One region of the Cryobacterium sp. TMT2-10 genome, then DNA from elsewhere that is predicted to be linked to it. Evidence: predicted binding sites of a transcription regulator. Region 1 holds the regulator's gene; the other holds the start of a gene.

What was found. The regulator LexA, encoded in region 1, represses DNA repair genes until DNA is damaged. The targets are predictions, from matches to a motif close to TCGAACANNTGTTCGA.
Region 2: the regulator LexA is predicted to act here: its motif matches at 1,391-1,406, upstream of E3T37_RS12610 (DNA polymerase III subunit alpha).

Annotation. Positions count from the first base shown of each region.
Region 1 covers NZ_SOGW01000056.1:38,827-42,501, reverse strand. Annotated here, with positions in the region: gene E3T37_RS06490 (histidinol-phosphate transaminase) at 1-425, opposite strand, end outside; gene E3T37_RS06485 (LysM peptidoglycan-binding domain-containing protein) at 448-873, opposite strand; gene lexA (transcriptional repressor LexA) at 1,240-1,863, shown strand; gene E3T37_RS06475 (methylenetetrahydrofolate reductase) at 1,860-2,813, opposite strand; gene hflX (GTPase HflX) at 3,022-3,675, opposite strand, start outside.
Region 2 covers NZ_SOGW01000105.1:1,437-5,111, reverse strand. Annotated here, with positions in the region: gene E3T37_RS12610 (DNA polymerase III subunit alpha) at 1-1,369, opposite strand, end outside; gene E3T37_RS12605 (hypothetical protein) at 1,847-2,110, shown strand; gene E3T37_RS12600 (LPD29 domain-containing protein) at 2,123-2,659, shown strand; gene E3T37_RS12595 (hypothetical protein) at 2,676-2,894, shown strand; gene E3T37_RS12590 (hypothetical protein) at 3,189-3,524, opposite strand.

The DNA.
Region 1 (3,675 bases):
AGTTCGAAGTCAGCGTCGCGACCGCCGGCGATCCAGCGGGTTCCGGTGCCGGAGGCGAGCAGGGAATACATCGAGTAGGTCGGCGCGAAGCCCAGAACGGAGCGGCCGGGGCCGCCGAACGCCTGCAGCACCTGCTGCAGCACCTCGTTGGAGCCGTTGGCCGCCCAGATGTTGTTCCGGGTCAACCCGTGCCCGAGGTAGCGGGCCAGGGAGTCCCGCAGTTCGGTGAACTCGCGGTCCGGGTACCGGTTGACCGTGCGGATGGCCACGGCGAGGGCCGCGGCGATGTCGTCGGCCACCGCGGCGGGGATGCCGTGCGTGTTCTCGTTCACGTTCAAGGCCACCGGAACATGAAGCTGGGGCGCCCCGTAGGGAGTGAGTCCGCGCAGATTGTCACGGAGGGGCAGGTCGTTGAGACTGGTCACTCCCCCCATATTACTGAAAAGGTCAGTACTCGTTCGGCAGGGCGAGACGCTGACCGGGCTGCACGCTGTCGGACGGCAGCTGATTGAGGCTGACGATCTCCGCGATCACCTCACGCGGGTCCGAGGTCGGGGCGACGGTCTCGGCCAGCTCCCACAGGGACTGCCCGGACTGGACGGTCACGTACTCGAAGGCCGTGGCGACACGACCGCCCACGTTCGAATTCTCGGCGACGGCGATGCCCCCGTTGAGGGCGACGGCCAGTGCCGTGGCGACGAGCGGAACCGAAACCAGCATGGTCAGGACGATGCGTCCGCGCCGGGTGATGCGCAGGGTGCTGCGCCCGGTGGCGACGCGCAGCCCCTGGGCGGCGCTCGCGTCGGGTGCGGTGCTCAGATCGAGTGCGCCGCTCAGACCGAGGGCAGAACTCATGGTGAATGCAGTGCTCATGTCGAACCTCCTGTGTTAAGTCGCATCCGGCTCTCGGCCGGGAGAGCCGGATGCGAACCTATGTTCCGAATGTATATTCGATTATTCGAACAATCAAGCCCTTTTGAAGAAATTCCTCAAAAAAACTTGCGACACACTCGAATGAATGTTTGTCTATCCGCGCGGAGGTGGATACAGTTTCGAGTGTCTGGTTGCAACACAATCAGGCACCCCCGACATTCGCTCGCGGCCCGGTGATCACCGCCTACCGGGGCCGCGCGCAGCCCGAGACGAGGAGCGACAATCGTGGCCCAAGACCCCAGCGGCCCCCGCGAAAAAAGCGGGACGAGACGGCGCAAGAGCCTGAGCGAGAAACAGCTCGCGATCATGGACGTCATTCAGCGCTCGGTCAGCCAGCGCGGCTACCCGCCGAGCATGCGCGAGATCGGCGACGCCGTCGGCCTGTCCTCGCTCTCAAGCGTCACGCACCAGCTCAACCAGCTCGAGCTGAGCGGGTACCTCCGCCGGGACCCCAATCGCCCCCGCGCCCTCGAGGTGCTGATCGAGATTCCGCAGTCGCCCGAGGATGCCTCGTCAAGCAGCACGGAAAGCTTCCACTCGGGCGCCCAGGTGGGCGACGCCGCGATGGTCCCCCTCGTCGGGCGCATCGCCGCCGGCATCCCGATCACCGCGGAACAGCAGATCGACGAGATCTTCCCGCTCCCCCGCCAGCTGGTGGGCAAGGGCGAGCTGTTCATGCTCAAGGTCGCGGGCGAATCCATGATCGACGCGGCCATCATGGACGGCGACTGGGTCGTGGTGCGTCAGCAGAAGACGGCGGAGAACGGCGAGATCGTCGCCGCCATGCTCGACAACGAAGCCACCGTCAAGGTCTTCCGCCAGCGCGATGGTCACACCTGGCTGCTCCCGCGGAACTCCAATTTCGAACCTATCGTCGGCGACCACGCCGAGATCCTCGGCAAGGTCGTCGCCGTCCTGCGCTCCGTCTAACCGAGGACGGGTTTGATCAGACCGGCCCCGGCCAGAACGGCGAGAACGGTGTCGGCCTGGTTGAAGGCATACAGGTGGAGGCCGGGGGCGCCGCCCGCGATCAGCTCACGGGCGAGGTCGGTGGCGTGACGGGTGCCGATCTCCCGCTGTCCCTCCCGGGTCGGCTCCACTTCGAGCTGGATGGCCAGCTCGGAGGGCAGCTCCTCGCCGGAGAGCTCGAGGATGCGGCGCAGCCGGGCCGGACTGGTGACCGGCATGATCCCGGGCAGGATGGGGAATTCGACCCCGGCCGTCCGGGCCCGCTGGATGAAGCTCAGATAGTTGTCGGCGTGGAAGAACAGCTGGGTGATGGCGAGGTTCGCCCCGGCGGCCTGCTTGGCCAGCAGGGTGTCGATGTCCTGCGAGGTGGACCGTGACCGCGGGTGACCATTCGGGAACGCGGCGACGGCGATACGCACCTTCTCCCGTTCGGTCTTCACCGCCCGGGCGCCCGGGATGCCGGGGATGACCGTCTCCCGATAGGGCACCCGCTCCGCCTGCACCCGGTGGATCAGCTGCACCAGTTCCGCCGCGCTGCCCAGGTCGCCGAGGAACGCCTCGCCCTCGCCGGCGCCCTCGGGCGGGTCCCCGCGCAGGGCGAGGAAGCTGCGCACGCCGGCATCCAGGAATTCGCGGATCAGCCGGCTCGCCTCCAGGCTGGACGAGCCCACGCAGGTGAGGTGGGCCATCGGATCGACCGTCGTGGTCTTCAGGATGTGGGTGAGCACCTCGAGCGAGGAGCTGCGGGAGGACCCGTTCGCCCCATAGGTCACCGAGATGAAGTCCGGCCCGGCCGAGGCCATGGTGGCGATGGTCGCGTGCAGGGCGGTTGCGGCGGCATCCGATCTCGGTGGATACAGCTCGAAAGAGAACGGGATCCTCCCGCAGTCGGGCTCCGAAGTGGTGGACATGTGTTCCTCATTCGACAGAAGCCAGTGCCAGGCACTGGGCTGGCCGGGCGGCCGCGGACCGCCGGGCGCGCCTGGCGGGTGTTCGCGGGCGGGCGCCGGGCTCGGCTGTCGCTCCATGCCACCGAGGACAGACCTCGGCGGCAACGATTGGAGACACTCTAACAACGCCGCGCGGGACGTCGCCAGTCGGTGACGGATTGTGACGCGGTCAGTCGGTGACGGCGGGCAGCACGACGAAATCCGCGAACTGCGGCTGGATCTCGGCCGTCACGAGGGCCGTGACCCGGGTGCCCGTCTCGGCGTACTCGGTCGCGAGCACCTGCCCCTGGTCGTGCAGCAGGGCGATCAGGTCGCCGTGCTCGTAGGGGATGAGCAGGTCCAGCCGGATGCCGGGTCGAGGAAGCAGGTCGGAGATCTCGGCGAGCAGTTCCTCGATGCCCTCGCCGCTCCGCGCCGACACGAAGATGCCCTGGGGCCAGAGGCCGCGCAGCACGAGCCGGTCGTCGTCGCTGATCAGGTCGCTCTTGTTGAAGACCACCACTTCGGGGATCTCCCGTGCGCCGACCTCGCCGATCACCTCGCGCACCGTCGACAGCTGGCTCGACGGGTCCGGGTGTGAACCGTCGACGACGTGCACGATGACGTCGGCGTCGGCGACCTCTTCGAGAGTGGACCGGAACGCCTCCACCAGCTGGTGGGGCAGGTTGCGCACGAAACCGACGGTGTCGGTCAGGGTGTACAGGCGCCCGTCGGCCGTCGTGGACTTGCGCACGGTGGCGTCCAGGGTGGCGAAGAGGGAGTTTTCGACGAGCACGCCCGCCCGGGTGATGCGGTTGAGCAGGCTCGACTTGCCGGCGTTCGT
Region 2 (3,675 bases), on a different contig from region 1:
GCCCGGCGTCCCGGACGGCGCCCCGGCCCCGGTACGCGTTGGTCATCGACATCAGCGACACCCGGTCGGCGCCGAAGACCTGGAACACTTCCCGGTAGATGTCGTGGCGCCGGGCGGATTCGACGTCAATATCGATGTCGGGGAGGGTTTGGCGTTCGGGGGAGAGGAACCGTTCCCAGATGAGGCCGTTTTCGATTGGTTCGACCGAGGAGGTGCGAAGCGCGTAGTTGAGGACGGAGCCGACACCGGAACCCCGTGCCTGTACCCGGACGCCCATGCCCCGGATCAGGTCGGCAACGCGGGCGACGGTCAGGAAGTAGGTGGCGAACCCGAGGTGCTCGACCGTCTCCATCTCATGCGCGAGCTCCAAGTGCGCGGCACGGGCGAGTGTGGTGCCGGCGTAGCGGTCGTCGATGCCATGCCGGGCCCGCCGCCAGAGCTCAGCGACCGGGTCGCCGACCACTCCGATGATCGAGGCTTCCGGCATTCGTGGTGTGCCGAGTCCGATGTCCTCGGCTGGGTCGAGGGCGCATCGGTCTGCCAGCTCGTGTGTGGTGCGCAGGAGTTGGTCGAGGGCGTCGGGGTTTCGGGCGCCGGCGTCGACGACCATGCGTGCGGCCTGGCGCATGTGCGACCCGTCTTTCAGCCAGGCTTGTCCGTTTGCCTGCGGTTCCTCGAGTTGGGCGAGTGGGGTGAGGAGGCGGGTGGCGTCGGCGAGGTCCGCGGTCGTCGCGTCAGTTGGCTCGCCGTAGCGGACGGCGTTGGAGAGGATGGCGGGGGTGCCGGTGTCCTCGGCGAGGCCGAGCATCCGGGTGGCCGCGGCCACGGAACCGCGTTGCCCGGTCTGTGCGAGATGGCAGACGACTTCGAGGGTGACCGAGCCGATCGGCATGACGCGGAGCCACGCGCGCAACCCAGCGACCGACTCTGCGCTGTCCCGGCGTTCTACCGCGAGCCCCACATCAGAGAGCGGCCCGAGGAGCACAGTGAGGGTGCGTCCCTCCGCCCAGGTGGCGAGACGGCGCCGGTCGATGCTCGGCACCCGGCCTGCCTCGTGCGCGGAACTCACGGCCCGGCAGAGCGCGGCGTACCCGCGGCCATCCGCGCCGTGTGCGAGCAGGGTCACCCGGCCGAGGGGCCGGTGCTCATCATCGTGGACGGCCAGGTCCGCGCCGAGGCCCGCCCGGATCCCCGCGGCCGCGCACGCCCGCACGTGCTTGACCGCCCCGTACAGCCCGTCCCGGTCGGTCAGGGCGAGGAAGTCAGCGCCGCCGGCCGCCGCCTGGTCAACGAGGGCTTCGGGCATGGTCACGCCGTAATGCGGGGAGTATGCGGAGGCAACGTGAAGGTGCGGAAAGCTCTGTTCCATCCGTACCTCCAACCCCTGCTATCGAACGTTTATTCGATATAGGGAGTGTAGGTCGGGGCTCTGACACTGACAAGGTCTTCCCACGACAGACGGAGGTTATGGGCGCGTCATCTACGTCGCCTGAGCCGATACCGAAGAGGTTGAGGTGATCGGCGGACACCGACGCGGTGACGACACGGACTCTGCACGGCGGCGTCGCTGGTTCGAAGCGTCTGGTGCGAAAACGCAGATGAACGAGGAGTCCTGGTGCCCGACTGTGTAGGTCGGCGCACGTGAACTTTGTTGCTTTTCGTCTGAGGGATTGTTCACTGCGTGCTGCCGGCGTCAAGCCGTCGTCACAGTTTCAGCAAAAACTTCTTCCCCCGCTGCGCTCCTCCATAACTTTTGGCCTGCAACCGTTCCTTGGGGCTTGACCCCGACAGCACTCCATGAGGGCGGAAAAACCGCCGAAAGGCAAAAAAATTTGGAGGAGAGAAAATGCTTGAACAGATCCAGACCCCCACACATCCGATCACTCCCGCGGACGTCGAGCGGAAGATCTTCCACCTCACCAGCTCGATCCGCAGGCGCGAACGCACCCTGCATTGGGACGGATACGCCACACCCCACACTCCCGAGCACCCCGCAGTCGCGGCCGCGCGCACCGCCGACCAGCTCGCCCGGATTGACGAAGTCCAGACCCGGCTAGCCCTCTGGGTAGCGATCCAGGCCGAGCAGGCCACCACCGCGCTGAGCAATTAGGGAGATTCGAACATGACGGATTACATCAGCACCAAGGACACCGCCAAGTTGGTTCGGGTGGCGCTCAAGAACGCGTTTCCCGGCGTGAAATTCAGCGTTCGGATGAGTACCGGCACCGCGTCCGCATGGATGAACGTGTCATGGAGCGACGGACCCACCGACCGCGAGGTGAGCGCGGTCACCAGCCAGTACGAGGGCCGCAAGTTCAACGGCATGACCGACGGGTACGACGACCAAGGGTCCGCACTCGTCGCGTTCGACGGCGAGGACATGCCCCGGGTCGTGCGGTACTCCTGCGACGGGATCAACACCCACCGCGACTACACGGCCGCCGGATACCGGGTCGCGCAGCACCTCATCAGCACCGACAGCGACCACAAAGACCTCGTCGCATTCACCCCCGAGGGCGAACCCCTCAACAATGCCGCCGTGCCCCACGGGATCTACGTCGCCGGGCACTTCCACGATTACATCTACAGCCCCGTGCACATCGCCCAGGTCATCCTGCACCGAGTCAACCTCTGCACCGTCACCGCGCCCACCCGATAGACCAGGACAACCAGCAATGAACACAACCACCATTGACACCGCAGCAGCTGCGCGATTCGTCGACGTGTTCGCGGCCGCAGACTTCGCGGGCGACGTGGGCCCGCGGATGAGCTGCACCGAAGTCGACGCCCTCGTCGGGATGCTCCGCGCCCTCGGAGCCGACACCGCCGCCGACACCTGGGTATCCGCACACGCCGAAGAAGACCAAGAAGAAGACAGCCACCACCAAGCCTGATCAACCAAACGCCCCCCTTGACGACGATCAAGGGGGGCGTTTGGACAACCCAGAAACACACCACCCGGAGCAATTACAGACGACGGTTGCGGCCGATTCTGATGCGAGGACGGCGTCGGTAGGAGCGGCGCCGTCCCGGAACCTGGCAACGATGAGGCATCGGGCGGACTCTGCGCGCACACAAGTAGGCGGACCGCTCAGCATTCTCCGGCGAGCCTCCAGCGGGACCGACAGGACCTAGCCACTCCAGCGAAGAGAACCAAAACCAGACAGGTTAGCGGCCGCTTCGAGAGCTCAATGGCTTGAGAGCGCAGGAGCCTTCTTGACGTCGCGCAGCGCCAGACCGAGGCGGCCGGCTACTTCTGCCTTGGGGGTTCCTAGCTCGAGCATGGAGGCGATGACGGCCGCCGCTGACGCGCGGGCGGCCGTGCTCTGCTGCGCTGCGCGTTCCTGGATGGCGGCGATTTCCGCCTGAGCTGTCGCGTCGATCTCGTCGAGCGAGTCAGTGGCGACGAAGTAGTCGGTGGCGAGCTGCTCGAGCGTGTCTTCCTTCGCGCGGAACTCTGCCGCCTTCTCACGTGCGCGAGAGCGGGCGGCAGTCTGCTTCGCAGACTTACGTACATCGGCCATTGGTGTACCCCTTTCGTGGGTGAAGCATCAATTATGCGGGAGTCCAGCGCGCATGATCGTCCCCCACAGCCAAGGCAGGAGAGGGCACCAGCTTTCGTGCGAAGGCGCGCGTTCTGTTGCGCGTTCTGCACTGCCTGCTCCGTCAACTCGA